3 regions of the Comamonas sp. FUJ_7 genome follow, and region 2 is predicted to be linked to each of the others. Evidence: predicted binding sites of a transcription regulator. Region 2 holds the regulator's gene; each other region holds the start of a gene.
What was found. The regulator FNR, encoded in region 2, switches genes on or off when oxygen is low (the NO sensors DNR and NnrR bind a similar motif). The targets are predictions, from matches to a motif close to TTGATNNNNATCAA.
Positions count from the first base shown of each region.

Region 1: a site for FNR is predicted at 7,800-7,813, ahead of AC2I9W_RS07920 (oxygen-binding di-iron domain-containing protein). Genes of this name have one in related genera too.
Region 3: a site for FNR is predicted at 3,831-3,844, ahead of AC2I9W_RS03525 (OmpW/AlkL family protein). Genes of this name have one in related genera too.

Region 1 covers NZ_JBXXZI010000004.1:160,608-170,623, forward strand. The annotation lists gene AC2I9W_RS07880 (type IV pilus secretin PilQ) at 1-1,525, opposite strand, end outside; gene AC2I9W_RS07885 (pilus assembly protein PilP) at 1,522-2,073, opposite strand; gene AC2I9W_RS07890 (type IV pilus inner membrane component PilO) at 2,070-2,750, opposite strand; gene AC2I9W_RS07895 (PilN domain-containing protein) at 2,750-3,361, opposite strand; gene AC2I9W_RS07900 (pilus assembly protein PilM) at 3,358-4,437, opposite strand; gene AC2I9W_RS07905 (penicillin-binding protein 1A) at 4,797-7,130, shown strand; gene cyaY (iron donor protein CyaY) at 7,191-7,532, opposite strand; partial or broken gene AC2I9W_RS07915 (LPS translocon maturation chaperone LptM) at 7,545-7,622, shown strand; gene AC2I9W_RS07920 (oxygen-binding di-iron domain-containing protein) at 7,871-8,695, shown strand; gene AC2I9W_RS07925 (protein-methionine-sulfoxide reductase heme-binding subunit MsrQ) at 8,696-9,292, opposite strand; gene msrP (protein-methionine-sulfoxide reductase catalytic subunit MsrP) at 9,304-10,016, opposite strand, start outside.
Region 2 covers NZ_JBXXZI010000001.1:120,642-130,657, reverse strand. The annotation lists gene AC2I9W_RS00635 (helix-turn-helix transcriptional regulator) at 1-559, opposite strand, end outside; gene AC2I9W_RS00630 (sensor domain-containing protein) at 735-3,224, opposite strand; gene AC2I9W_RS00625 (HD-GYP domain-containing protein) at 3,221-4,192, opposite strand; partial or broken gene AC2I9W_RS00620 (DUF3391 domain-containing protein) at 4,259-4,456, opposite strand; gene AC2I9W_RS00615 (sulfite exporter TauE/SafE family protein) at 4,568-5,281, opposite strand; gene hemN (oxygen-independent coproporphyrinogen III oxidase) at 5,285-6,667, opposite strand; gene fnr (fumarate/nitrate reduction transcriptional regulator Fnr) at 6,935-7,657, shown strand; gene AC2I9W_RS00600 (hypothetical protein) at 7,719-7,982, opposite strand; gene AC2I9W_RS00595 (FixH family protein) at 8,239-8,544, opposite strand; gene ccoG (cytochrome c oxidase accessory protein CcoG) at 8,673-10,016, opposite strand, start outside.
Region 3 covers NZ_JBXXZI010000001.1:784,220-794,235, forward strand. The annotation lists gene AC2I9W_RS03510 (SDR family NAD(P)-dependent oxidoreductase) at 1-387, shown strand, start outside; gene AC2I9W_RS03515 (3'-5' exonuclease) at 721-1,377, shown strand; gene AC2I9W_RS03520 (O-acetylhomoserine aminocarboxypropyltransferase/cysteine synthase family protein) at 1,619-2,896, shown strand; gene AC2I9W_RS03525 (OmpW/AlkL family protein) at 3,142-3,750, opposite strand; gene AC2I9W_RS03530 (DUF808 domain-containing protein) at 3,985-4,998, opposite strand; gene AC2I9W_RS03535 (hypothetical protein) at 5,143-5,352, shown strand; gene AC2I9W_RS03540 (VWA domain-containing protein) at 5,368-6,576, opposite strand; gene AC2I9W_RS03545 (DUF5682 family protein) at 6,576-9,164, opposite strand; gene AC2I9W_RS03550 (ATP-binding protein) at 9,334-10,016, opposite strand, start outside.

The sequences.
Region 1 (10,016 bases), on a different contig from region 2:
AATTATTATTGGCAACCACACTTCCAGACGAGCCAGAAGCACTACTGCCTGGCACCGATGCCTGATTCGTGCCGAACGCAGCATTGCTTCCAATCGCTCCACCACCAAATTTGACGCCCAGCGAGCGGCCAAAAGTATCACGAGCCTCCACAATCCGAGCCTCAATCATGACCTGTCGCACAGGCACATCAAGAGTTGCCAGCAAAGCCTTCATTTCTTCCAGCTTGGAAGGAGTGTCCGTCACAAATAGCTGGTTGGTGCGAGGCTCTGAAATGGCAGATCCACGCGAGGACAAAAAGCGTGTACTGGTGCCTGTAGCCCCAGAGCCACCTCCAGAAGATGTGGTGATTTGCTGCAGGATGTCTGCAGCCTTTGCATAGTTCAGCTGAAAGCCCTGTGTACGCAAGGGCTCAAGCTTCTGGATTTCCATGGCGGCTTCATAGTCGCGCTTGGTGCGGGCATCGATTTCGTCCTTAGGAGCAATCCAGAGCACGGAGCCTGACTTGCGCATGCCCAGTCCCTTGGCATCCATGATGATCTGAAGAGCCTGATCCCAAGGAACATCCTTGAGTCGCAAAGTCAGAGCCCCTGTCACAGTGTCCGAGGTCACGATATTGAAGTTGGTGAAGTCGGCAATCACCTGCAAAAGCGACCGTACTTCAATATTCTGGAAGTTGAGCGATAACTTCTCACCGCTGTACCCTGGCCCCTGCGTCAGCTTGCTGGTATCCACCTTTTTCTGACGTACCTCGACCACAAACTGATTGTCACTTTGATAGGCGCTATGTTCCCAGTCCCCCACCGGTTCAATGCGCATGCGAACGCGATCACCTTGTTGATTCGTCGATATCGACTGTACAGGCGTGCCGAAATCTCCTACATCGAGCTTTTTGCGTAAGTTTTCAGGCAAGGTCGTACGCAAGAAATCGACTGTCAGGCCCTTGCCTTCCTTTCGCAAGTCAACGCCTACTTGGCTACTGCCGAGACCGACCACAATCCTGCCTGAGCCATCGCTACCACGACGAAAGTCAACGTCACGAATCGACTCCACATCAGAGCTAGCGGTCTTACTTTCAAAGACGGGAGGCATGGTCTGAGTTGCGGCCATTGCGGAGGCCGCAGCACCCGCAGGATCCAGCAGGATCAACAAAGACTTGCCTTGTCGCTGCAAGCGATAAGTCGTCGCAGTCTTAAGATTTAACACCAAGCGCGAACGGCCTGCGGCTTCCACCAAGTTGGCAGAGCGCAGATTGCCTTGGTTGAATTCCAGCAATGACTTCCCTGATCCGTTGGTCACGCCAGGGAAATCCAGCGCGATTCGCGCCGGAGATTGAACGACAAACCCTGTCGGATCTACCGCCAGCGGCTCGGACATTTCCACGCGGATCACTTCAGAGCCTGACTGCAAAGCGCCTGTTACCGCTTCAATGCGAGCTTGAGCCCAGGCTGCCGATGACAGAAGAAAGCCGCCAAGAGCCAGTCCCCAACGGGCCTTCGCCATAGTGCTACGGTTAATACCCATCATTTACTGACCTCCTGCAACTCTAAAGTGCTTGTTCTTTCAATCCAGTCACCACCACCATCCTGAACAATCTCTCTGAGTTGGATGGAGTTTTCAGTGATCTTGGTAATCTTTCCGTAGTTCTGCCCCAGGTAGTTGCCGACTTTCACCTGATAGAGCAGACCACCGACCTTGACCAAGGCCGTGGGCACATTCTTTTTATCAAGACTACCGACCATGGTCATTGCATCCAAAGGCTCCGCCTCCAGTGGCTCCTTGCGGCGACTCAGCTCCGGAGTCAGCAAAGCCGTGCTGATATTGGACTGCGCAGATTCCTTGCGCAGCACCTGAATCAATTTGAGAGAGTTGAAGGGGTCCATTCCTTCAGCCCCTGTGTAAGCCTGAGGGGTAAAAGGCTTTGGCTCTTCCAGAGGAGTCACACGCGGCCTTGCATTGGCCCGCTCCTGCGCCATCCACTCACGCAGCTGATCCTCTTCGGAAGAGGTGCACCCCACCATCAGCACACTGCTCATCAGGGCCAGCGAAAGAGGATTCAAGAATACTGCTCTCATTTCTTCTTCCCCTTGGATGCGTCTCGCTGAGCCTTAACCTCATCCGCATCCAAATAGCGGAAAGTACGTGCCGTAGCATCCATGGTCAGCACATCTGTGTCCTTGCCACTGGGCGCAATCGACAGATTGTTCAAAGTCACGATACGAGACAGAAAGGCAACGTCCGATGCGAATGCACCAATATCGTGATAGCGCCCTGTCACCTTCAGGGTAATGGGCAGTTCAGCGTAATACTCTTTGGCCACCATGGCTCCGGGACGGAACACTTCGAACTGCAGGCTTCGGCCCAGGCCGGCTTGGTTGATATCAGAGAGCAAAGCCGCCATCTCAGCCTTGCTGGGCAGCTGCTTTTCAAGCTGAGTCACATACTGCTGCACCTGCTCGCGCTGCTTTTTCAGCCCTTCCAAGCTCACCGCCTTGATCATCTTCTTGGAGTAATCTGCGCGCAGCGTGACTTCGGTTGCTCGCTCCGTCTCCAGCTCTTCCTCATAGTCCTTGAGCATTACGAACCACAACAAAGCTGCCACCGCCACTGCCACTGCGATATAGAGCAAAGCCTTGGGCAAGGCTGGCCATACCGATGGATCATTCGGGTCTAGGTTGCGAAATTGGCGCTGAACTTTTTCCTGCAGTGCAGCAAAATCAAGATCCAGGGATTTTTTCTTTTTCCTTGCCATTACTGCACCTTCACAGAAGAGGCTGGTGCAGGCAGATTTTTCTCTGCATCGCTGGCCCGGTTCAGATTGAAGCGCAATGTAAACGCCGCAGCGCGACGCTTGTCCTTGGCACTTACTTCTACGGTCTTTGCCACAATTTCCTGCAGCTCCGGCTTGGAGAACCAAGGGGAGCCATCCGTGAGATTTCGCAGCATCTCGGAAACACGCTCATTCGACTGCGCCGTCCCTTGCATAGTCACAGTCAGTCCTTCCTGCTTGATGCTGCTGATGTAGACCCCATCGGGCAGCTGCCTCACCAACTCATTGAGCATGTAGACAGGCAGGTTGCGATCAGACTGCAGGTCTTCCACAGCCTTCTGGCGCGCACGCAATGCTGTGATCTCCGCCTCCAGTCCCTCAATTTCCTTGATCTGTGTTTCGAGTACCTTTATCTCGGAGCGCAGCAAATTATTTTTATTTTGCTGCCCTTCGATCATCATTTGAAAGTACCAATAGATCAGCCCTGCAATCAGCAAGCCACCTAAAGCTGCCAGCACCATATTGATCTGAAACGCCTCTTTACGGCGTTTCTTAGCCGCTTCGCGGTGGGGTAAAAGATTAATCAATATCACTCTTGAAACCTCCGCATGGCCAGACCACAGGAGGTCAGATAGGACGGCGCTTCACGGGCCATTTTTTTCAGACGAATCCCGCTGCCAATCTCCATACCATCAAACGGATTTGCAAGACTACAAGCGCAACCGGTTTGCTGACTGACAGCTTCAGCCAGTCCAGGCAAGGAAGAAGAGCCCCCAGCGAGCAGAATATGGTCAACACGGTTGTAGGGTGTGCTGGTAAAGAAGAACTGCAAGGCACGGGCTACTTCTTGAGTCAAGCTCTGCACAAAGGGCTTGAGTACTGCACCAGCATAGTCGTCGGGCAATTCGCCACTGCGCTTTTTTGCCTCAGCCTCTTCCGGAGAAAAGCCATACTGCCTTGCAATCAGCTGCGTCAGCTGTGCGCCACCAAAGGCTTGGTCGCGCTCATAGAGCACTTCTTCATTGCGCAGCACCTGCATGCTGGTTGTCATTGCACCCACTTCAAAGAGTGCAACAACGGCATCCTGCCCGGAGTTAGGCAAGCGTGACACCAGACGCGCTGCTGCCATACGCGCGGCATAAGGCTCAATGTCAATCACTATGGGCTTGAGGCCTGCTGCCTCTGCAAGACCCTGCCTGTCCTGCACCTTATCTTTGCGCGATGCGGCAATCAGCACATCGACATCACCGGGTGCAACAAGTGAAGGCCCGATCACGCAAAAATCAAGACTTACCTCATCCAAAGAAAATGGAATGTACTGATTGGCTTCGGACTCGACCTGGACCTCCATTTCCAGTTCCGTCAATCCTGCAGGCAGTGTGATTTTTTTGGTAATCACAGCGGCTGCCGGCAAGGCCATGGCCACTTGCTTGGTGCGCGTGCCGCTTTTCTTGACCAAGCGGCGTACAGCTTCGGCCACCTCATCGAATTTTTCGATATTGCCGTCGCTGATCCAGCCCTTCTCCAAGGGCTCAATCGCACAACGCTCAAGTTGCCACTCGCCAGATTTGCTCTTAGACAACTCCACCAGTTTCACACTGGATGAGCTGACATCAATGCCAAGCAAAGGCGCAGGCTGACGGCTGAATAAAGAACTCAGAGCAATCAACGTGCCCCCCCTAGGTTGTAAAAATAGAAACAAAAGCTAGCAATACAGGGGAATCCTAGCAGCAAGCCATAGCAGCACATGCTTTGCTGCAGTGCTTTGGGACAAATTTCGTGGTCAAAAAAAGACAACCTTGTGTAACGTCAAACACAAAGCAGAACATCCCCAACACCAGAGCCAGCTTGCCACGTGCTTTAGGATTCACTTCGTATGCGCACTGCGCACTGCGCACTGCTATCGAGATGCTTTCCGGGGGGCGCTTTTTATAATGCCCCATCCCTTGCAAATACTGCGACATGCCGCCACCAGAACATTCTGCTCACCAGGCTCAAGCTCCTGGCTCTCAAGCTTCCAAAAAACGCATGCACTGGCTGCCCCGCTCCATCTTCTGGCTAATCGGTCTTGCTGTCGCCGGCACCCTCGCTATCATGCTGGCCGTGGCCGTTGCCTTGGCCATGGCCTATCCCAACCTACCGGATGTCTCTGAGCTTGCGGACTATCGCCCCAAGCTTCCACTGCGTGTTTACTCCAGCGAAGGAGCTCTTCTGGGTGAGTTTGGTGAAGAGCGCCGTACTCTGACCCCTATCAGTGAGATTCCCAAGGTCATGACCGATGCGGTTCTGGCCATCGAAGACACTCGCTTTTTCGAACATGGCGGCGTGGACTACAAGGGCATGCTGCGCGCGGCTCTCGCCAATCTGGGCAAGGTGAAAAGCCAGGGAGCCTCAACCATTACCATGCAGGTGGCTCGTAACGTGTACCTGTCTTCCGAGAAGACCTACACCCGCAAAATCTACGAAATCCTGCTGACCTTCAAACTTGAGCACCTGCTCACCAAGGAGCAGATCCTCGAGATCTACATGAACCAGATTTTCCTGGGCAACCGTGCTTACGGCTTTGCAGCGGCAAGTGAAGCCTATTTCGGCCACCCACTCAAAGACATCACGGTTGCAGAAGCCGCCATGCTGGCCGGCCTTCCCAAGGCTCCTTCCGCATACAACCCGATCAGTAACCCCAAGCGCGCCCGCATCCGTCAGCTCTACATCATTGAGCGTATGGAAGAGAACGGCTTCATCACCGCAGAGCAAGCAAAGCAGGCCAAGGAAGAGCCCCTGAAGCTGCGCACGGCTTCCAACTCCACCCGTATCCATGCGGAATATGTGGCCGAGATGGCCCGCCAGCTGATCTTTGCCCAGTATGGTAATGACGCCTATACCCGGGGACTGAATGTCTACACCACCCTGAATGCAGGCGAGCAAGAGGCCGCTTACAAGGCGCTGCGCGAAGGCATCATGAACTATGAACGGCGCCAGAAGTACCGCGGCCCTGAAAAGTTCATCAACCTGCCTAGCAACGCTCAAGACCTGGAAGATGCCATTGACGATGTGCTGGCCAACCACCCCGACAATGGGGACGTGATTGCTGCTGTGGTGCTTGAGGCCTCACCTCGCAAAATTGTGGCTGCACGTGCGGATGGCACCCAGTTCGAGATCACCGGGGCAAACCTCAAGCCAGCCGAGTCTGGTCTCAGCCCCAAGGCGCCGCCCAACACCAAGATTCGCCCAGGTGCCGTGATTCGCGCCGTCAAGACAGCCAAGGGCGCTTGGGAGATTACTCAGTTGCCCGAAGTTGAGGGCGCATTTGTGGCCATGTCCACCCAAACAGGCGCCATTCGCGCACTGGTTGGCGGCTTTGACTTTGAAAAGAACAAGTTCAACCACGTCACACAGGCATGGCGCCAGCCGGGTTCCAGCTTCAAACCTTTCATCTACTCTGCTGCGCTGGAGCATGGTTTCTCTCCTTCCACCTTGATCAATGACGCGCCGATCTTCTTCAGCGCAGCCACCACAGGCGGTCAGCCATGGGAGCCCAAGAATTACGATAGCCGCTACGACGGCCCCATGACCATGCGCACGGGCTTGAACAAGTCCAAGAACATGATCTCCATCCGCTTGCTGCAGGCCATAGGCCCCAAAGTCGGCCAGGAGTGGGTCACCCGCTTTGGCTTTGAGGCCGCCAAGCAGCCTGCCTACCTGACCATGGCACTGGGCGCAGGTTCGGTTACACCACTGCAGATGGCTGGTGCCTACTCGGTATTTGCCAATGGCGGGCACCGCGTCAACCCATGGCTGATTGCCCGAGTGACCGACCACAAGGGTCGCGTGCTTTCCGAATTCACCCCCCCCCCCGTCAAAGAGCTGCCCCAGGCCATCCCCGAGCGCAACGCCTTCTTGACGGGCACCTTGCTCAACGATGTCGCCCGCGTGGGCACCGCTGCGCGTGCCCAGGCAACGCTCAAGCGACCTGATCTGTATGGCAAAACCGGCACTACCAATGATTCTGTGGACGCCTGGTTCACCGGCTATCAACCCACTTTGGCTGCCGTCTCCTGGATTGGCTACGACACTCCCCGCAACCTGGGCTCACGCGAGACCGGTGGCGGCCTGAGCCTGCCCATCTGGATCAGCTTCATGCAGCACGCTCTCAAGGGCGTACCTGTGGCCGAAGTGCAGGCCCCTCCTGGCGTGGTCAATATGGGAGGTGACTGGTACTACGAAGAAAATGCCCGCAACGGCGGCGTCTCCAGCCTGGGTATGGAAAGCGTTAACACGGATGAAGGAGCCCCGTTGCCCGGTGGCACGCCCGCACCTGCAGCCGAAGAGCGAAGCCGGATCCTGGACCTATTCCGCAACTAACGCAACAAAAAAGCCTGCCTCTCATCGAGGCAGGCTTTTTTGTTTCAGCATTCGGAAGACTCAGGCCAGGGCCTTAAACTCCAGTGCAATGCCACCTTGCTCACTCGCATACTGCGTCAGGTTTGCGAAGAACTCACCAGCCCCCTTGGTATCCATCCAGGCCTTTTTTTCTTCGTCAAAGCGATAGTGAAAACCACCCGCCTTGGCAGCCAGCCAGATTTCATGCAGAGGCTTTTGCTGGTTGATCACAATCTGGCTGCGGTTTGCAAACACCAGCGTCACCATGCCACCTACGCGCTGTGCATCAATGTCCGCATCGGTTTCATCGTTGATACGGTCACAGCATTGCTCCACGGCCAGCAGAAGTTGGTCAGCGCGATCCAGATATTCAAGGTCAGTCATTACAATTTGCCCATGTTGAAAGCCAACCAAATTCTAGTCAGGAGCATTGCCCTTGCGGCTTGTGCGGCGTCCCTCGCTGTCCTTTCCGCCTGCGGACAAAAAGGTCCGCTCTATCTGCCTACCGATCCTGCCGCGCAAAATCGGGCAACCTTGCCTGAATCTCTTGGCATCTCCAGCACGCCATCGGGCACCCTCAAGCCTGCGGCCCCCACACCCTCCTTGACGGAGGAGAACACCAGCATCGAGCCTGATGACAAGCCCTGAGACTTGATAAACATCAACACGCAGCACTGGATTCAACCCTAGAGTGGCGGCATCTTGTCCTTTGGCAAACCGCCATGTCCATTGAGCTCTACCGCGACAAAACCCATGCCTGCCTGATGTTCTCCGACCTCATCGAAGAGGACGGTCAGGCCATTCAGGCCAACCAGTTCCTGATTGTGGACAACGGCACGGGGGCCATCATCGATCCAGGTGGCAACCTGGCTTTCAACGAACTGTTCATGGGCATGTCACGGCATTTCCCGCCGCAAAAGCTGGCCTATGTCGTGGCCTCGCATGCGGACCCGGACATCATTGCTTCGCTGGATCGCTGGATGACCAGCACGCGCGCCCAACTGGTGATCTCGCGCATCTGGGAGCGCTTTGCGCCGCATTTCACCAAGGTCGGCAAGACCGAAAACCGCGTCATTGGCGTGCCCGACTCTGGCGGGCGCCTGCCGCTGGGCAAGACCGAGCTGGTGCTGCTGCCAGCGCACTTTCTGCATGCCGAGGGCAACTTTCACTTCTACGACCCCATCAGCAAGATTCTGTTTACAGGCGACCTGGGCGTTTCTCTGACTACCGGTGCCGAAGCGCAAAAGCCCGTCACCGATCTCATGCCGCATATCGCACGCATGGAAGGCTTTCACCGTCGCTACATGGTGTCCAACAAGATTCTGCGTCTGTGGGTGCAGATGGCGCGTCAGCTTCCGATTGACATGATCGTGCCCCAGCATGGCGCCCCCATCATGGGCAAGCAGGCCATTACGGATCTCTTCAACTGGCTGGAAGGCTTGCAGTGCGGCATCGACCTCTTCGATCAGCGCGCTTATCAGCTGCCTTCTGCTGAGATCGACCCGGTTTCGCGCCAGGTGCGAGCCCCACTGCAAGCGGTCAGCTAATTACTTTTTGATAGCACGCACTGCACGCCAGCCAAGCAAGGTAGCCAGAATGGCTGCATAAATGGCCACTTCGGCAAAGTTGTTCTTGCCAGCTCGCATCCAGAAAAAATGCAGCAGTGCCAGGGGCGCCACGGCATAGACTGCACGGTGCAACCACTGCCAGCGCTTGCCCCCCAGACCCTTGAGCACGGCTTTGGGCGAGCTCGCCGCCAGCACCAGCAAGATGGCCCAGGCCAGAAAGCCCACCAGAATGAACGGACGCTTGGGGATATCGGCCCAGATATCGCCCCAGTCCAGCCCCATGTCAAACCATGCATAGCAAAGCAGGTGCAGACAGGCGTAGAAAAAGACATACAGGCCCAGCATGCGGCGATAGCGCGCCAGCAGATTCCAGCCTGTGATCTGGCGCAGCGGCGTCACCGCCAGCACGATGCACAGAAAGCGCAGCGTCCAGTCACCGGTACTGCGCAGCAAGGCCTCGGCAGGATTGGCGCCCAGCCCATCGGTAAACGCCGCATAGAACAGCCAGGCACAGGGCAGCAGGCATAGCGTGAAGACTAGCGGCTTGGCCCAAGGCAGCAACAGCAGCTTTTGCAACCCAGCCTGCATCAGTAGAACTTCTTCAAATCCATGCCTGCATACAGCTGCGCCACCTGATCGCCATAGCCGTTGAACAGCAGCGTCTTGCGCTTTTTGGCAAACAGCCCTCCTTCACCAATGCGACGCTCCGTCGCCTGACTCCAGCGCGGGTGGTCGACCTCGGGGTTAACATTGGAGTAAAAGCCGTACTCATTACGCGCCGCCTTGTTCCAGGCCGTTCCGGGCTCCTTGTCCGTCAGGCGAATCGCCACCAGCGACTTGGCGCTTTTGAAGCCATATTTCCACGGCACGACCAGACGCAGCGGCGCACCGTTCTGGTTGGGCAGAACCTCGCCATACATGCCAAAGGCCAGCAGCGTCAGCGGGTGCATGGCCTCGTCCAGCCGCAGGCCTTCGGTATAGGGCCAGTCCAGCACGCCGCTGCGCAGCCCCGGCATCTGCGATTTGTCGGCCAGGGTGACGAATTCCACATACTTGGCGCTGCCCAGCGGCTGCACCTTTTTCAGCAGCTCGGACAGCGAATAGCCCACCCACGGGATGACCATGGACCAGCCCTCCACGCAACGCAGGCGGTAGATGCGCTCCTCCATGGGCGCGAGCTTGAGCAGGCTGTCGATGTCCAGTGTCTGCGGCTTTTGCACCAGCCCTTCAATGCGCACCGTCCAGGGCCTAGTCTTGAGTGTGTGGGCATTGCGTGCAGGCTCGTCCTTGTCCAGGCCAA
Region 2 (10,016 bases):
TCTGCTCAAAGGCACCAGTAGTGCCTGCCCTAGTGATACGCAAACCATAGGAGCAACCGTTATCGGTGGAAACATCAACTGCCAGTATGTGCTCAATCCCCACACCCTTACACCACTCTGTGTAGTAGCGACAGGCATGCCATTCAGCCTCCGTCATCACATCCAGCAAGGTGACAACGCTATCCTTGGCAATCCCCACAAAAGGGCTCCATTGGGCATATGGGTCATAGGGCATGACCTCCGCACGACTACCTGTCGCGGAAATGACCCAGCCGAGATTCTCGCCATTGGGATCTCTTACAACAAGAGAGGCAAAGTTACCTGCCGCATGGGAGCGCAAAAGTTCGAGAAAGAGCTTCCATTCCTGAGGATCTATCGCTGTTTCATACAAGGCAGAAATCAGCTGACTCAAGCTCTCAGTACTAATGACTGCATCACCTTCTAGTGCCTTAGGGCAAACAGACTCAGATCCCCCAAGCACATGGAAGCGGTTAGCCGCCTCCACAGGGGTTCCAAGATAGCTATAGAAGTCAAAAGTTGCGTAATCGCTTTTGGGCATTTGCTCTCTCAAAAAATCCGGCCCATCAAGCTGCTCAACTCCGAGCACGCTCACAGCAGCTCAACACCCCGCGTCCAAACTTCAGCTTGGAAATAAACGGATTGTTCTGCATTCGCAGCGATCACACATCGTCAACTCAGACGATAAAGACTTGGAAGATGAGAGCCCCGAGTGCTTATTGCAAGCCGGAGATGCGGGTATTCCCCTCATCCTCACCTAAGTCGTACGACTGCCACTGCGGTCTACTCTGCGACGCGCCCTGCTCAAGCCGTCTCCTGAATTGATCTGCAGGCAAGGCCGGCGAACACAGGTAGCCCTGGAAATAGTCTCCTTTCATTTGATCAATTGCGAGGCATTGCTCTTGCGTCTCCACCCCTTCAGCCACAAGCTCCACACCTAACGCCTGCCCCATGCTGATAATGGCTCCCACAATCGCCTTGTCCCCGGCATCATGCGGCAAGCCACGCACAAAGCTTTGGTCAATCTTGATCTTTGAGATCGGCAGCTTCTTGAGGTAAGCCAAACTTGAATAGCCTGTGCCAAAGTCGTCGATCACCAAGCTCACACCAAGCTCCGCAATTTGGTGCACTCGCTGCGCCATTTCCTGCGCCTCCTGCAACAAAATGCTCTCCGTCAACTCAAGCTCCAGCCATCGGGCCGGTAAACCGCTGTCTTTGAGAACACGGGTCAAGCGGTCTACAAAATCAGGCTGTCGGAACTCCAGTGCCGAGACATTGACCGAGACCTTGACAGGCGTCCCCGCGGCCTGCCAGCGGGCTGCCTCCTGTACAGATTGCTCCAACACCCAGGCATCAAGCGCCACCACATAGCCAGACTCTTCCGCCAAAGGGATAAAAGCAGCAGGTGATATGACACCTAGTTCAGGATCTGTCCAGCGCAACAGCGCTTCTGCAGCCACAATTCGGCCCGAGCGGATATGCACCTGGGGCTGGAAATGCACTGCCATATGCCCCTTGCTCAAGGCTTGTCGCATGGAGTGCTCCAGCTTCATGCGCGAGAGCAGGCCCGCGCTCATCTGAGGCTGATAAAAGCTGAAGTTGCCGCGCCCACGCTCCTTGACTCGATACATGGCAATGTCAGCCTGGCGAATCAACTCATCCAATGTCAACCCATCCGCCGGGAACTGAGCGGCACCGATGCTGCACTGCACGGAAAATCCTAGTCCGTCCAGCATGAGCGGCTGACGCATCTCCTCCAAAATACGAGCGGCTACCGCAGAAGCTCCTTCCCCCGTGCAGCCACTCAGATAGATAACGAACTCATCACCGCCTTGGCGGCAAAGTATGTCGGCAGGCCGCAGCAGTGCACTCAGTCGTTGAGCCACCAGCTTCAGCACCCTATCGCCAAAATCATGACCCAAAGAGTCATTGATGATCTTGAAGCGATCAAGATCCAAAAACAAAATACTGAAAGGCTGGGAACTGAAGCGGGCTGCAGCAATTACGGTCTGCACATGACGACTCAGATGCTGCCGATTAGGCAGCCCCGTCAAAGCATCGCTGTACGCCAATTGCTCAATCTGCTGCTGGGCACTGCGTTGCATCGTCATATCACGCATGAAGCCTATGCTTTGCATCAAGCGACCATAGCCATCTCGCAAGGCAACCCAGGAAAGCCAGACAGCACAGCGCTGGCCCTCACTTTGCTTGAGCCAGAGATTGCCCTCCCAAAAGCCCCCGACCTCCCAGCACTCAGCAGCTTGCTGCCACAAATCCTCCACCTGCCCGTTATCGGACTCAAAAATGGTCCAAGCGGAGCGCCCCAGCACAGTCATACCATGCAAGAGCTGTACACCTGCGGGGTTTACCTGCACGATGACCCCATGTGCATCAGCGATGAAAATGCCATCCAGACTGGACTCAAAGACCCGTGCTGCCAGACGCAACTCTGCAGCCGAATTGGACTCCACCGTAATGTCCCGGTAGGAATAGATACGCCCTATTGCAACACCGCGGCTAAGCTGAGGCACTGACCTGCGCTCTAGCACTCGCCCACTTCTAAGCTGCAGCACTTCAGAAGTTTGCGGCACAGACAGATCCTGTGCACCCTGCAGCAAAGTGAACTGACTTTCGCAGCTGACCGTCTGCTTCTCAAGATGCGCGAAAATCGCGCCATCGTCTCTGTGAAGCAGCAGCGATTCAGGCAACTGCCACAGATCGGCAAAACGGTGATTAAAAGCACGAATACCGCCACGCAGATCACAGACCAGCATGCCATCTGCAGCCGACTCCAGAGTGGCGCGCAACTCTGACAGCAGCATGTCCAACTCACTCTCGTGGCGCAACTGCTCACTGCAGTCAAGCATGGTGAGCATCAGCAATTGCGAATTCTGGGCAACCGCATTCACCCCCAGTTCCACAGCTAGCAGCGAGCCGTCAGCACAGCGAATTTCAGAAAGAAATTTCGCCCCACCCTGCCAGTTGGATTCGTCCTGCCAGAACGCTTTTTGCACAAGGGATGCACACAGCACTTCGACGTACTGCTCCTTGGCCTGAGCTGCCGTATAGCCTGTGAGCTGTACGCTTGCTCCATTGGCATGAATCACCCGCAGCGTCTGCACATCCAGCAGCCAGACCCCCTCTTGCAAGCCCTCAAGCACCGAGACCAGCAAAGGATCGACATGAAAGCCTTGCTGCGAATTCACACAATGTCCTTCTCGGCTGTTGAAGCTACAGAACTATCGAAGAAATAACAGAGTCTTCGCTGCGGCAAAAGAGCTTCAAGCACTGTTCTTGGAAGCTGATTGCGCGTCAAGCCGCGGCGAATACCCAAACCCACGTAGTCAAGCAAATCGACATGCTGCAGCATCTTCTCTGCCTGCTGGTCATACACCAGCACTTGGGGCTTCAGAGACTGGCTTGTATTGACGGAAACGACCACCCCTACACGCGCATCACTGAGTTCGACCAGCGAGCCGGGAGGATAAATACCAAGAGCCTGCACAAATGCCTTGAGTACATGTGGCGCATAGCGCTGCCGATATTGTCCGTACAGCGCGGTCATGGCTTCATGCGGAGTCATCTCAAAGCCATGGATGGGCAAGCTACAAAGGCGTTCGAAATTATTGCTCAGCGCCAGAATTTGCCCTGCCAGCTCCATATCAGCAGCCAACAATGCCAATGGAAAGCCAGAACCATCGGCCCACTCATGGTGCTGGGCAATGGCAGTCGTCACTGCAGGCGAATAGCCCATCGACAGAGCCAACGACACTGACTCGCCCACATGACAGGCATACCCTGTCTCTCTCAGCAGGGTGACATCGTCGCTTTGATTCAAGGCATTCGCTGATGCAGCGATATTCAAGCCCGACTTGCCCATGTCATGCAGCAAAGCTGCCGTACCCAAGTCTTGCAATGCCTGCCCGCGCAAGCCCAGCGTCTTTCCCAGCAACAAGCTCAGCACAGCCACATTCACACCATGGATGCTATGCGTTGCACCGCCTGCATCTGCAAGAAGGTGCAGGCTCAAATCCCTGTCCTGTGCCAAATCGACCACCTGCTGAGCGATCAGTACGTCTGTCACTTCTCTGGCTTTTGCAGGACTGTCCAGCAGCAAGGCCTGAATATCATCAAATATCGAGATGGCGCCCAGATACCGAGACTGTGTGGTCAAGATATTTTTTCGCCAAGCATCCACGCCAAGACATGGCACCTCTGCAGACTCTAGCTTTGCGCCTGACTCCAAGTCAGTGGCATCGCTCTTAGACAAGTCAACCTGTACGGCAGAGAGCCCCAGAGTTTGAATCGCATTCAACTGCTCTTGCGTCACAACTTTGAAGCTGTTCACGGGAAACGGATGCCTCAGCCAGCCAGTCTCCAGGTGGACGTGCATGCCAATACGCAGCTGTCCTATATCAATAGCAACAAAACGGTTCACTTTGGGCGCTATACACAAGATGAGACATTATTCCGCAGTTCCAGGGTTCATCGCATCAGACTAAGGCCTGTTGGGATGCAAACAACGCTGCGGACCCCTGCTTCACCCTTCTTATCGGCACCAAAGGCTGGGCTTGTAAACCAGATCCATCCAAAGTGCCCAGCTTGCTACGCCAATCAGCATCAAACCTGCGATTCTGGTTCCCCATTGGGCACGCACGGCATTGATTCTTGACTGCCCCAGCTGCCACAACCAAGGTCCTGCCAACAGCCACACCGCGCCCCCTACGGCAAAAGCAGCCATGGACAAAGCGCCTTGCCAGGCACCGCCACTCAAAGCCGCCACCAACACCGCCGAATAGAGCAATCCGCAAGGCATCAGCGCCCAGACAAAGCCTGCAGCCAGACTACCGCCCGGCGCCGTAACCCAGGGCTGAACCCGAGCCCAGACAGAGCGTCCCGCGCGCTCCAGCCATGCTGGCTGACGCGCCTGCACCACCATGGCAAGTCCCCAAGCCATGACTGCTACATGCATCAAAGTCCAAAGCTTTTGCAACGCCGTCGTCTGGCTTGTCACCCAGGACAGACTCTCCATGGCCACGGCCGCAATTCCGCCAAGCAGCGCATAGCCAGAAATTCTTCCCATATGGAACAACGCAGTGCGAAGCCATTGACGACTTTGCAGGCCACGCACGGCAACTACCTTCTCTTCGCTGGCGGCTTTGCCACCGACCACAACACTGCAAGGCGCAGCACACATAACAAGACAATGGGGCCCGCCAACGAGCCCCATGATCAAAGCAGTCCAGACCAGCGAAAACAACATGCGCTAGATGATGCGCGAAAAGCGTGCGCGGTTCCTGTCTGCCTGCAAATATCGGTCAAACAGCATGGCTACTCCACGCACAAAAAACCATCCCAGTCCCGTCACCTTGAAGCCCTCTTCCGATATCTCCAGCAGACCGTTGCGCTGCATCTCTTCCAGCGCCTCCACTTCTGCAGCGAAGTATTCACGGAAATTGATCAGCCAAGCCTGCTCCATCGGCTCATACAGCACCGAGCCCTGGCACATGATGGACATGATCACGGCGCGGCGCACCAGATCATCGCGCGACAAGGCCAGGCCTCGCTGCACAGGCAGGGCATCGCCATCAATGGCGTCGTAATACTCTTCCAGCGTCTTGACGTTCTGGCTATAGGTCGCTCCGACCTTGCCAATGGCCGAGACCCCCAGCGCAATCAAGTCACAATCCGGCTGCGTGCTGTAGCCCTGGAAGTTGCGATGTAGACGCCCCTGGCGCTTGGCAATGGCCAGCGAGTCATCGGGTAAGGCAAAGTGGTCCATTCCCACATAAACATAGCCACCTGCCATGAAGGCATCGATGGCTCCGGAGAGCATGTTCAGCTTGTCCTGCCCCATGGGCAGATCAGCAGACTCGATACGACGCTGGGGTTTGAAGCGCTCAGGCAGATGCGCATAGGCATACAGCGCAATGCGATCGGGGCGCAGCTCGTTGACCTGCTGCAGCGTGCGCGCAAAGGACTCTGGCGTCTGTTTGGGCAAGCCGTAGATCAAGTCCACATTAATGGAAACAAAGCCCAGACGGCGAGCTTCCGCCACCAAGGCAAACACTTGTTCGGCTGGCTGCTCGCGATGCACAGCCTTCTGTACGACAGGATCGAAGTCTTGAACACCAAAGCTGAGGCGATTGAAACCCATGTCTCGCAAAGCTTGCAATCGCTCATTGCTCACCGTGCGCGGATCGACCTCGATCGAGTACTCACCCGCAGGGTCCAGCTTGAAGTGCTCTTGCATCAAGCCCATGAGCTGCTTCAGTTGAGCATCACTGAAAAAGGTGGGCGTACCACCACCAAGATGCACCTGACTGACCAATTGCCCCTTGCCGCAATGCTCGGTATGCATGGCCAGCTCACGCTCCAAATAGCTGAGGTACTCACCCGCCTTCTCGTGGTGCTTGGTGACGATCTTGTTGCAGGCACAGTAGTAACACAGTGACTCACAGAAGGGCACATGTACATAGACGGACAGTGGCAAGGCACGTGTGCCGGAATGCGTTTTGCGCTGCTTCAGAGCCAAAATATAGTCATCTGCACCAAAAGCCTCAACAAAACGGTCAGCTGTTGGGAACGATGTGTAGCGTGGGCCGGGAATATCGAAACGGCTCAGCAACTCAGGCGTGACTGCGGTCATAACTAGGTGCCAGGTAGTGCTCACACCCGATGAAAGCAAGGAGTCACAACATATTTTGCGATGAATCTCCTGCCTCGGATGCCAAAAAGCGCATGTTTAAAAACGAATACTGGCAATGTGCCCCAAGGCAATGCCCCTGTCCTTGATGAAAATCAAGAGAGCAAGAGGCAAGTGCTGCGACAATTTGATCCATCTCATTACAAACCACGAGGTCAATGACCGGCGCGACTATCACTCAGTGTCTGTCAGTGCCGCTGCTGAAAGCCCATGAATCTTCAGACCATCAAAGCATCCTGCTCCAACTGCAATCTGCGTGAACTGTGCATGCCCATGGGCCTGGACGATGAACAAATGGAGCGCATTGACGAAATTGTGGCCACGCGCCGCAAGGTCAAGCGTGGCGGACTGCTGTTTCGCAATGGCGAAGAGTTCACCTCGCTGTATGCCATTCGCACTGGATTCTTCAAGACCAGTGTCGCCACCGAAGATGGCCGTGACCAAGTCACCGGCTTTCAGATGGCAGGTGAAATCATCGGCCTTGACGGCATCGTCAACGACCACCACACCTGTGACGCCGTGGCACTTGAAGACGCCGAAGTCTGCGTGATGCCCTTTGACAAGCTCGAACAGCTCTCGCGCGAGGTCACTGCCCTGCAAAACCACGTGCACAAGGTCATGAGCCGCGAAATCGTGCGCGAGCATGGTGTGATGCTGCTGCTGGGCAGCATGCGCGCCGAAGAGCGCCTGGCCGCCTTTGTGCTGAATCTGGTGCAGCGTCTGTCAGCCCGCGGCTTCTCCAAGTCGGAGCTGGTGCTGCGCATGACGCGTGAGGAGATCGGCAGCTACCTGGGCCTCAAGCTGGAGACGGTGAGCCGCACCTTTTCCAAGTTTGCCGAAGAAGGCATCGTCGAAGTCAAGCAGCGCCATCTGCGCATTCTGGATACCGAGGCACTCAAGCGCATCGTCAACAGCCAGCAGTGTCATAACTGAGGCCACAGACTCAGCTGCATTCACCCCAAAGCCCGCATCAGCGGGCTTTTTTCTGGGTTCTTTATTCGGACAAAGGCTCGGAGACGATGCCTGCGTTGAGTTCACTGACAGAGCGGCCCAGCATGACCGTCATCAGCCCTCCAGCCAGCGTCACACCCCAGAAGGCAAAGAATGCCAAGGTATAGACAGCACTGCGCGACCAGTCCAGCGGAGCCCCCAGCCAGTGCACGTCCAGCGGGTCAACAAAGGCAAAAACCACCATCTCCATGATTGCCGCCGCCAGAAAGGCCGGCCAGACAATCCACATCCAGCGTCGAGCATCCATAGTGAGTCTCCTGGGTTTGCGGGATAGCCTTCATTTTGCACGGGCCATTTAACATTTCCATATAGAACTTCGGGCATGCACCGTGGCGGGAAACCCGTATTACTCCTTTTTCATGAGCTAATAGCGCTCATCCTGCTTAGAAATCAAGTCTAAATTTCTTTGAAATGACGGCAGGGAAAGCGCTTTCAGCTCACATTTTTGAAATTCCATGAAAAAAGGCCGCAAAAGCGGCCTCATGGAAAAGATGTGAAAGGACTCAGCGATCCAGCGGATGGTCCTTGGCTGGGGTTGCCGCATGGTTGCGCCCTGTAATGGCGGGAGCCATGTTTTTTTCCGTCTCGCTCAGGCGCTGATTGATCTCGATGCCATGACGATAGTAGTCAGGATCGATTACGGGATCAGGCTTGCTCATGGCAATATAGGCGGTGACAAAGCCCGCAATCACCACGATCACGGGGCCTGCAATGACCAGCCAGACATGGGCAAACTTCCACCAGGGTTTGCCGTCCTCGGGGTGAATGATTTTGCCCGTTTGCAGGGGTTTGGCTTGTGCTGCCGACATGTTGAAACCTTTTTTCGAAATTCTGGCAGGCCCGCTGCTTAAGGCAGCAGGACTGCGCAAATTGTTGCCGATTGGCGATGTCCTTGTCCGACCTCCGTCATGCAGGCGAAAGGCCGGTTCCGAGAAAGTTAGCGCGGCACCAGGAACACGGTTTTCTCTGAAATGCGCCCGGCTCCTGCGGTCACTGCATCCACATTGAAATACACGGTGTGCGAGCCGGAGTCTGCGGAACCATAAGGAATCTGCAGTCGCACGGCAATGCCGCGTGTCTCGGCCGGGCCTACCGTCACCTCCTGATCAGAAGCCACTTCCAGGTTTTCCAGTCCTACCGCAGTGATACGGTAACGCTGCTCGGTTTCCGTGGCATTCATGATCTGCAGGCGGTAGACGTTCTCCAGCTTGCCGCCCGCCACAATACGCGAGAGAGCGGCGCGGTCACGAATCACATCCACCTTGAGCGGCTCGCGCAGCACCAGGCTGGCGATCATGGCACCACTCAGGCCCAGCAGCACTGCCGAATAAATCAGCACACGCGGACGGAAGATGCGGCGAATCACCTGCGCATGTTTCCAGGCCTTGGCCACGGCGTTCTGCGTGGTCAGGCGGATCAGGCCGCGCGGATACTCCATCTTGTCCATCACGGAGTTGCAGGCGTCGATGCAAAGACCACAGCCAATGCATTCGTACTGCAGCCCCTTGCGGATATCGATACCCACAGGGCAGACCTGCACGCACAGCTTGCAGTCAATGCAGTCACCCAGGCCTTGCGCCTTGTAATCCACATCCTTCTTGCGAGGGCCACGATTTTCACCACGCTCAGCGTCGTAGCTGACGATCATGGTGTCCTTGTCGAACATGGCACTCTGAAAGCGTGCATAGGGGCACATGTACTTGCAGACCTGCTCGCGCATATAGCCGGCGTTGCCATAGGTGGCGAAGCCATAGAACAGCACCCAGAAAATCTGCCAGCTGCCCTGCAGCGCCATCAGCTCGCCGCCCAGCTCGCGAATGGGCACAAAATAGCCCACGAAGGTAAAGCCGGTCCAGACAGACAGCGCAATCCAGAGAAACTGCTTGAGCGACTTCTTCCAGATCTTCTCGAAAGTCCAGCCGCTCTTGTCGATGCGCATGCGAGCACTTCGGTCCCCTTCGACCTTGTTCTCGATCCACATGAAGATCTCGGTGTACACGGTCTGCGGGCAGGAAAAGCCGCACCATAACCGCCCGGCCACGGCGGTGAACAGGAACAGCCCCAGCGCACTAATGATGAGCAAGCCCGTCAGATAGATGAAGTCCTGCGGGTACAGCACCAGGCCAAACAGGTAAAAGCGGCGCGCACCCAGATCGAACAGCACCATCTGGCGCTCACCCCACTGCAGCCAGGGCAGGCCGTAGAAGACAATCTGGGTCAGGAACACCATGGCCCAGCGCCAACGTGAAAACACGCCACTGATCGCCCGCGAGTACACCTT
Region 3 (10,016 bases), 660 kb from region 2:
TTTTTGCCCAGTCCCTTGATGGCGCCCTACTCCGCGACCAAGTTTGCGGTTGTGGCGCTGACCGAAAGTCTGGCCAATGAACTGGCCGCCATCAACCCAGAGATCAAGGTCTCGCTACTCGCTCCCGGCCCAGTCAAGACTGCCATCTTCCGAGAAAAGCCCTCCGATGCCTCCACCCAGTTTCACGGGATGATGACGCAGATGCTTGATGCCAAAGGACTGACACCCGATGAGTTCGCCCACCGCGTGTTTGCTGCCATTGACAAGGGGGAGTACTGGATCGTGCCTCAGCCCGAAATGCTGGACCCGCTGCTGCAGGCCCGCAACCAGATCATCGCCAACCGCGCTGACCCGATCTTCGCCTGGGCGCCACAGGCCCAGGCGTAAGCCGCTTGGCAGCCGCAGCTCAGCCCTGCACAGCCCTTGAAGCACTGCCCACTTTTTAAGCAATGACGGCAAAGCCTTGACCATCAAGGCTTTGCGCAGTTGTTCCGGCGTTTACCCACAGCCCGCCCCACATCCTTTGGGGATAAGAGCGAGCGCCCCGCAAGCCAACGCTTTTCACTCGAGACGAAGCGTGAGACCGCAGGCAATGCACAAGCCTGAAGAGGCTCAAAGAAGCACGAAGAGGTAGGGTTAGGCGAAACAGCGACGCATCGAGGGCGGAATCAAGGGCGGAGTTGGCAGCCCCAAGCCCAAAGCTGATGTGTAATCACTCCCATGCCCAGACTGAAAGCTCCCAGCAAGGACGAAAGTGCTCTGCTCCCCCCGTTTCTGGAATTGCCAGAACATGCCATTCATATTCCGCAAACCGAAGCCGAGCTTGAAGCGGCTTTGCAAGCCATGCGCGCAGAACCCGTGCTGGGCTTCGATACAGAAAGCAAACCCCTTTTCAACGTGGGCCAGCACGACAGCGGCCCACACCTGGTTCAGCTCGCCACCGTGAGCCAGGCCTGGTTGCTGCAGCTGCATCTGCCACTGGCACTGGAGCTGTCACGCTGGGTGCTGGCCGCAGGCCATATCTGCAAAGTCGGTTTCGGGTTGGACAACGACAAGCACTCGCTGCCGCGCCGCCTGGGCGCGCCGCTGGTCAATATCCAGGATCTGGACAGCCGCTTCAAGCGACTGGGCTACGGCTCCTCGGTGGGGGTGCGCGCCGCAGCCGCTTTGGTGTTGCAAAAAAGTTTTCACAAGTCCAAGCGCACGACGACTTCGAACTGGGCCGCAACGCAACTCAGCCCTGCCCAGCGCCGCTATGCCGCCAACGACGCCCATGCCCCGGCCGTGATTTATGCGCATTTGGCAGACTGGGAAAGCACAGTTCCCGCACCGCCCGCACGCCGTGCACAGGTCACTCCCTCAAGGCGGCACACCTAAAAGGGGAGCGCATGACGCTTGCAATACATCGATTTCAGATAGTTTTTGATCTGAAATCATCTACTAGCAAGCGCCAGGCGCTCCTTTTTTGCAATTCGGCAACCTCTTCGCCCCCGCCGCAGGATCGCCATTGCCCACAGGTCGCTGCGTCTTCCTCATAATGCACAGTCGCTCAGAGTGCCGGAGGCATCCCCCTGCCTCGGGCACTTGCGTCCTTCACCAACGATATAGAGACACGCTCATGCGCATTGAAACCCTCGCCGTTCATGCCGGCTACTCCCCGGACCCCACCACCAAATCCTGCGCCGTCCCCATCTACCAGACGGTGGCCTATGCGTTCGACAGCGCCCAGCATGGCGCCGACCTGTTTGACTTGAAGGTGCCGGGCAATATCTACACCCGCATCATGAACCCCACCACCGACGTGCTGGAAAAGCGCGTGGCGGCGCTGGAGGGCGGCATTGCCGCGCTGGCCGTGGCATCGGGCATGGCCGCCATCACCGCGGCGATTCAGACACTGGCCGAAGCCGGCGACAACATCATCAGCGCCAGCACGCTCTATGGCGGCACCTACAACCTGTTCGCCCACACCTTCCCGCAGCAAGGCATTGAGGTGCGCTTTGCCGACCCGCGCGATCCGGCCAGCTTTGGCAAGCTGATCGATGCCAAGACCAAGGCCGTGTTCATCGAATCCATCGGCAACCCGCTGGGCAACGTGACCGACATTCAGGCGCTGGCCGATGTGGCTCACGCCCACGGCGTGCCGCTGATCGTGGACAACACCGTGCCCTCGCCCTATCTGCTGCGCCCCTTCGAGTTTGGCGCCGACATCGTCGTGCACTCGCTGACCAAGTACCTGGGCGGCCACGGCACCAGCGTGGGCGGCGCGATTGTGGACAGCGGCAAGTTCCCTTGGGCGGAGCACAAGGAGCGCTTCAAGCGCCTGAACGAGCCGGACGTCAGCTACCACGGCGTGGTCTATACCGAAGCCCTGGGCCCAGCTGCCTTCATCGGCCGCGCCCGCGTGGTGCCGCTGCGCAATATGGGTGCCGCCATCTCGCCACAAAATGCCTTCCAGATTCTGCAAGGCATCGAGACCCTGGCCCTGCGCATGGACCGCATTTGCGAGAACTCGCAAAAAATTGCCGAAACCCTGCAAAACCACCCCAAGGTGGAATGGGTGCGCTATGCAGGCCTGAAGGACCACCCCGACCACGCGATTGTGCAAAAGCAGTCGGGCGGCCGTGCCTCGGGCATTTTGTCGTTCAGCCTCAAGGGCGACGGCGGTCGCGAAGCCGGTGCACGTTTCCTGGACGCGCTGCAGCTGTTCACCCGCCTCGTGAACATTGGCGATGCCAAGTCGCTGGCCACCCATCCAGCATCGACCACCCACCGCCAGCTGGACGCGGCCGAGCTGGCCAAGGCCGGCGTGACCGAAGGCATGGTGCGTCTGTCCGTGGGCATTGAGCACATCGACGACCTGCTGGCAGACCTGAACCAGGCGCTGGACAAGGTCTGACTCCCGGCCAGGCTCGCCTGATCTGGGCGAGCCCCAAGGGCGGGCGGAACACCACCCCGCCCTTTCGCCCAGCATAAAAAAATCGGTACCCGCGCTTGCGGAGTACCGATCTAAACATACACCCTAGCCTCGGAAGACATTAAGGCAGACCACCCCGATGACTTCCTTGCACCACAGAGCCTGCGGTGCGTGCATCACTTCCGGGAAGAAGGCCAGAAGCGATCACACTCTTTGCCGTGCAGCTATCAGAAGCGATAGCCCACGCCCACGCCGACCAGCCATGGGTCGACCTTGAACTTGGCATTCTCCAGACCAGCGCCGGTGACCTTGGTGCCCAGATACACCTTCTTGACGTCGAAGTTCAGCGACCAGTTCTTGTCCAGCGCGTAGTCAAAACCAATCTGCAGCGCACCGCCAAAGCTGTTCTTCTTCACGGTCACGGCACCATCGGCAATGTTCACATTCGAGAAGCGCGTGTAGTTCACACCAGCACCCACATAAGGCTTGAAGGCGCCGAAGTTGGTGAAGTGGTACTGAGCCAGCAAGGTGGGAGGCAGATGCTTGAGCGAACCCACCTTTTCGCCACCCAGACGCACATCATGCTTTTGGGGGTAGGTCAGAATCAGCTCAGCGGCGATATTGGGCGTGAAGTAGTAAGACACGTCCACTTCAGGCATCCACTTGTTGTTGATGCTCACACCTGCATTACCGGCAGCGCCACCGTTGTCGCTGTCCAGGTGCAGAGCACGCACGCGGATCTGCCAGGGGCTGGTGCCATCAAAGGATTGAGCAAAGGCTGTACCTGCAGTCAAAGCGCTGGCAGCAGCGGCAATCGCGATCAAAGTCTTTTTCATGGGTTTTCCTTGAAGTAATCTGGGGAAGCGTTATGCACTTCCTATGCCCTTGATTGAAACAAAGCTCCCCGTCTGCGGGTTTGTCCCAAATCAATGTGCACCTCAGGAGCCGCCACGAAAAAAGCGATCGTTGCACCCTGGCCACGACCGCTATTCGTCTAATCAGTTTCTGATTCAGCGCAAGCCAGCACCCCTCATGCAGTGCTAATGCCAGCCGGGCTGGTTAGAGCGTACTTAGTGCGCAGCCTTTGCGGGGCGCAGCTTTTGCCACAGCTCCACACACACCACCACGGCTGCGCCAATGATGGCTCCCACCACCACATGTACCAGCACCGGACCCAGGGCTGCGACCACGCCGCCCATGGGTGCAATCACGGTCTGCACCCAGTGCTCGATGGGGCCTATGCCATGCACCAGCAGGCTGCCGCCCACCATGAACATGGCGGCCGTTCCCACAATGGACAGGCCCCGCATCAGCCAGGGTGTGAAGGCAATCAGGCCACGCCCCATGGCCTTGGCCGCATTGCTGGACTTGGCCATCAGCCAGGCGCCCACATCGTCCATGCGCACAATGCCCGCCACCAGGCCATAGACAAACACCGTAATCGCCAGCGCCACGGCCACCAGCACCGCACCCTGCTCCCAGATGGGCTTGGTCGCCACAGTTCCCAGAGCAATGGCCATGATTTCGGCAGACAAGATGAAGTCGGTGCGGATAGCGCCCTTGACCTTTTGCTGCTCATAGGCCAGTGGATCCATCTGCTTTTCACGCGCGGCACGCAGCGAGGATGGCGCTACGCCTTTGAGAGTAGCTTCTTCAGCATCCACAATGATTTCTTCGGTTTTATGGGCATTTTTCTTGTGAAACAGATGCAGGATTTTCTCCACACCCTCAAAGCACAGAAAGGCTCCACCAATCATCAGCAGCGGTGTGATCAGCCAGGGAGCAAAAGCGCTGATCAGCAAGGCCGCCGGCACCAAAACAGCCTTGTTCATCAGCGAGCCCTTGGCCACGGCCCACACCACAGGCAGCTCGCGATTCGCCTTGACCCCTGTGACCTGCTCGGCATTGAGCGCCAGATCGTCGCCCAGCACGCCCGCCGTCTTCTGCATGGCCACCTTGGTCTGCATGGCCACATCATCCATAATCGCCGTACTTTTGCCGGCCGCCGTTTTGGTCATCAGCGCCACGTCATCCAGCAAAGCTGTAATGTCATCCAGCAACATCAAAAGTCCGGCACCTGCCATCGCACACCCCAGTTAGTTTTAATGGCCGCCATCATGCCTGCAAACCATGTCCTATCAGCGACAGAAAATGCCCCACACACGCCGTAAGACTTGCTGCCGAAGCGTTTACAGCGACAATGAGCGCCTTTTTTGAACGGACGCCCTGTGACCCAAGCCATTGCCCACGCCGAACTGATTGCCAGCTACCGCAACCTGGCCGCAGAAGCTGCCAAGAAAGCCGAGCTGGTCAAAGCTGCTGCAGGAAAAGGCCCCAAGACCATTGCCGCCGTCAGCGAAACAGCAGCCAAGGCTGCGCGCCGCCGCGATGTGGCAGCCGCCAAGCTGGCCCAGCTTGGCGTGGAATTGCCGGACTGAGGTTTGAGAGGCCAGTTACTTGCTGGTCTTGAAACCCTGCGTCGCCGCCCACGCGGCCACATCATCACGGCGGATAGCGGCGGCCATCAACTGCGGGAAGGCATCGGGCGTGCAGGCAAATGAGGGCACGCCCAGGGCGGCCAGCTTGGCGGCCAGCGCCGCGTCATAGGCCGGTGCGCCCTCGTCGCTGAGCGCGGGCAGCGCAATCATCTGCACGCCGGACTCCACCAGCTCGTTGGCACGGCGCAGCAGGCCGGCTTCCACCCCTCCCTCGTACAGGTCGGAGATCAGCACCAGAATCGTGTTGCGCGGCTCGCTGATGAGGCTTTGGCAGTAACCCACCGCACCGTTGATGTCGGTGCCGCCGCCCAGTTGCACGCCAAACAGCACATCGACCGGGTCGTCGAGCTTGTCGGTCAGATCCACCACGGCCGTATCGAACACCACCAGCTTGGTGGAAACGGCCGGCAGGCTGGCCATCACCGCGCCAAAGATGCTGGAATAGACGACCGAGTTGGCCATGGACCCGCTCTGGTCAATGCACAGAATCACCTCGCGCTGCGGGCGGCGGGCCTTGCGGCCATAGCCGATCAGCGTCTCGGGCACGATGGTTTTGTACTCGGGCTGCCAGTGGCGCAGATTGGCGCGGATGGTGCGATTCCAGTCAATCTCGGCATGGCGCGGGCGTCGGTTGCGCTGGCTGCGGTCCAGCGCCCCGGCCACCGCACTGCGCATGGGCTCCTCGAGCTTTTTCATCAGCTCGTCCACCACCTTGCGCACCACCAGCCCCGCCGTGGCCTTGGTGTTCTGCGGAATCACCGAGCCCAGCGAAATCAGGTCCGCCACCAGGTGCACATCGGGCTGCACGCTCTCCAGCATCTCGGGCTGCAGCAGCAGCTCGCGCAGGTTCAGCCGCTCCATCGCGTCGCGCTGCATGACCTGCACGACCTGGCTCGGAAAGTATTTGCGGATATCGCCCAGCCAGCGCGAAACCGATGGCGAAGAATTGCCACGCCCACCCTTGCGCGAGGCCAGCTTGCTGTCTTCCTCATAGAGTGCGGCCAGGGCCTGGTCCATTTCCTGCAGGCGGCCGCCCACGGTGCCGCAGCTGGCATCGGCCGGACTGCCCAGCACCATGCGCCAGCGCTGCAGCCGCGAGGTGGGTTGCAGCTCCTGTCCGGCCATTTCCTGCTCTTGGTCAGCGGTGTTCAGTTTCGCGTTCATCATCCCACCTTTGCTGCGGCAGATTCAAAATCAATAGCTGCTGGCGCTTGCTCCATCTGCGCTTGGGGCAGATTCAAGCCCAAAAGTGCATTGAGCACCGGCAGCGCCAGCGCGGCGCGACGCTCGTCCCAGAGCCCGGCTTCATCACCACTGGCCACGGGCGCAGTCTGCGCCGCACCGGTCACGGGCGAACGCTTGGCTTTCTCGCCCAGGCTTTGGCGCTCATGCTTGCTGAAGTCCGAAAAGCTGCGGCGCACCAGCGGCAGGATTTGCGCAAACTGCACCTCGCCCAAGCCAGTGAGCCAGGCATCGACCGCGCCCCAGATGGTTTCGTCATGCAGCAGCACCAGGGCCTGCTTGTTCAAGAATCCATCGAGCCATGCCGCCACATCCATGGGTGCGGCGCCCAGTGAGAGGTTGCGGTTGAACTGGCGTACGACCTCGGCGCTTTCCAGCAGATGTTCATCCAGCAGCAAACGGCAGGCCATGCCGCGCAGCAGCGCTGCCGCCGCATCGCCCATGGCCAGACTGCGCAGCGCGGCGCGCCAGGCGTCCACAGCCTCTTGGGCTTCGCCATCCGTGCCGCGCAAGCGCAGCGCCTCGTGGGCGGCCAGCACCTTGATTTTCATGGCCGCTGCGGCGTCTTCGTCCATGGCCATGCAGGCCACGGGCAGGCCAATGGCCGCGCGCAGCACCAGCGAGTCGATCACCGTGGCCAGCAGGGCCGTGTCGGTCTGGCGCACGCTGCCGTAGCGATAGACATTGGCCAGCGGCGGCAAGGCCTGCAACAGCTGGGCCACATCGCCCGTGGTGGCGGCGCGCTCGGCCAGAGTTTCAATCAAGGCCTCGACCAACTGCGGCAGATTGGCCAGCAGTGCATCATCAATGGCCTGCGCAATCTCGGGCAGCGCGGTCTCGGGTGTCAGGCTGGCACGCAGCTTGGCCGTGGCGGCCTGGGAGACGGTTGCGCCGTGCACGCTGGCCTCGATGATGCGCACGGCCAGCTCGGGCTGCCACTGCAGCTGCCAGCTTTCGCGGAAGGTGCCGCGGTTGCGCTGGGCGTCCTGTGCGGGCGTACCCCAGTCAATGCCCAGCAGGCGCAAGCGGTGCAAAAAATGGCTGCGTGCCAGATCCGTGTCCTTGCGCAAATCCAGCGCCAGCAGCTTGGCCGCTACCTCGGGCTTCATGCGCAGCGACTTTTGCTGCTGCTCGATATCGCGCTGCAGCGGCACTTGGGGCACATCGGCGGGTACGCTGCCCAGCACATGGCCCACTGTCAGCTCGTCGTCTATGAGCTTGAGCGGCGCGGTCTCGCCCATGCAGACCACGGTGACGATGGCCTCGTTAATCTCCTCCAGCCCCGGCGTGGGCTGGCCGCGCAGCGCAGCCAGACTGGTGGCCAGGCGCGTGGCCTCGATGATGTGGGCGCTGGAGCAGTCCAGATCTTTATCGCGCAGCAAATGCGCCACGCGCACAAGCCAGCCTGCGGTGCGTACCGTGGCTTCGCTGACTATGCTTTTAGGAGCTACTAGCGCTTGGCTATCCTGCGCTTGAGCCTGTTTTGACTCCACATCACGCTTGTAACAGCGCCACAGATGCTCGTACCAGCCCGGTGAGGTAACGCCCGCACCATAGCCGCTGCTGCTGGCCAGATTGCGATAAGTCCACGGCGCCCAGGTCGCCTGCACCTTGGCCTTGGGCAAGCCCTTGAGCAAAGCGGCGTCGGCCTTGGCTGTCACACGCTCTTTCAGTGCCGGTACATGCCAGGCGCCGCAGACCACGGCAATGCGCTGAAAGCCCGCCTTGGTCGCCTCGCGGATGCACTGGCGCATATGCGCCTCGCGCATGGCTTCGCGCTGCACATAGTCCTGGCCGCGCCAATGTTCTGCAGCGCCTTCCCCATCTTTTGCCAGTTCACTGCGCACAGCGGTCATGGCTTCGTTGATGGATTCAAACAGCGCTTCACTACCACCGCCCTGATGGCCACGCTCTTCCACCAGTCGGTTCCACCAGCTCTCGCCGTCTTCAAAGCCGGCAGCATGGGCCAGCCAGTCCAGCGGATCGCGGTGCTGGGTTTCGGCGCTCAGTTCATGCACGGCAGCATCGGCGCTCTCTGCATCAACAGCTTCTGCGGTGTCCACCAGCAGTGCATCGCCCTCTTCTTGGGCCTTTTCCTCGGCCTCCGAATCGCCATCACCTTCCTGTGCCTCGGCTTCTTCCATCGCCTTCTTCAAAGCCTCGCACCGCGCAAATTCGATGGCCATGGCATGGGTTTGCGGCAGGTCGATAAAGCGCGTGGCAACGCCCTGGCGACTGGCCCATTGCAGGGCCTGCCACTCGGGCGAAAACTCGGCAAACGGATAAAACGCCGCCTGGCTGGGCGCGTCCTGCATATAGACCAGCATGGCCACGGGCGGGCGCAGCTCGGCGCTTTGCAGCATGGGCAGCAGCGCCTCGCCCTCGGGCGGGCCCTCGACCAGCAGGCAATCGGGCTGCAATTGCTCAAGCGCCTGCAGCAGGCTGCGCGCACAGCCCGGGCCGTGGTGGCGTATGCCAAAAAAATGAATCAAATCAGCGGAAGTGGCCATGGGCTTGTCTAGCTGCAAAGAAAAAGGAAAGCAAGCTCAAGCGGCTAAGACAGCTCAGCCCATCGCAGATGGGCGTTTGAGACGAGGCGTCACAAGCGAAGACAGTAGCAGCGCTACGGCGAGCTTGTGCAACGAAGTATCAAGAGCTGTATTAGTCGCTAATACAAGATCAAAGCTGCTCGCGGCAGGCGCGGTACAGATCCTTCCAATCCGCCCTTTCCTTGACCACGGTCTCCAGATACTCCTTCCACACCACCGTGTCCTGCACCGGGTCTTTAATGACCGCGCCCAGCAGGCCCGATGCCACATCGTTGGCGCTCAGCACGCCATCGCCAAAGTGGCCGGCCAGCGCCATGCCGCTGTTGATGACCGAGATGGCCTCTGCCGTGGACAGCGTGGAGCTGGGCGACTTCACGCGCACGGTCTTGCCGTCTTCGGTCTGGCCGTTGCGCAGCTCGCGAAAGATCTGCACCACGCGGCGCACTTCCTGCAGCGCGGGTGCTTCGGCGGGCAGTTGCAGTGCGCGGCTTTGCTCGGCCACGCGCTTGGTGACGATCTGCACCTCCTCATCCTGCGAGGCTGGCACGGGCAGCACCACGGTGTTGAAGCGGCGCTTCAAGGCGCTGGAAAGCTCGTTCACACCCTTGTCACGGTTGTTAGCCGTGGCAATGACCGAGAAGCCCGGCACGGCCTGGAACTCCATGCCCAGCTCAGGCACGGGCAAGGTCTTTTCAGACAGCACGGTGATCAAGGTGTCCTGCACATCGGCGGGGATGCGGGTCAGCTCTTCGATACGGGCGATCTTGCCCAGCTTCATGGCGTTGACCAGTGGGCTGGGGATCAGCGCTTTCT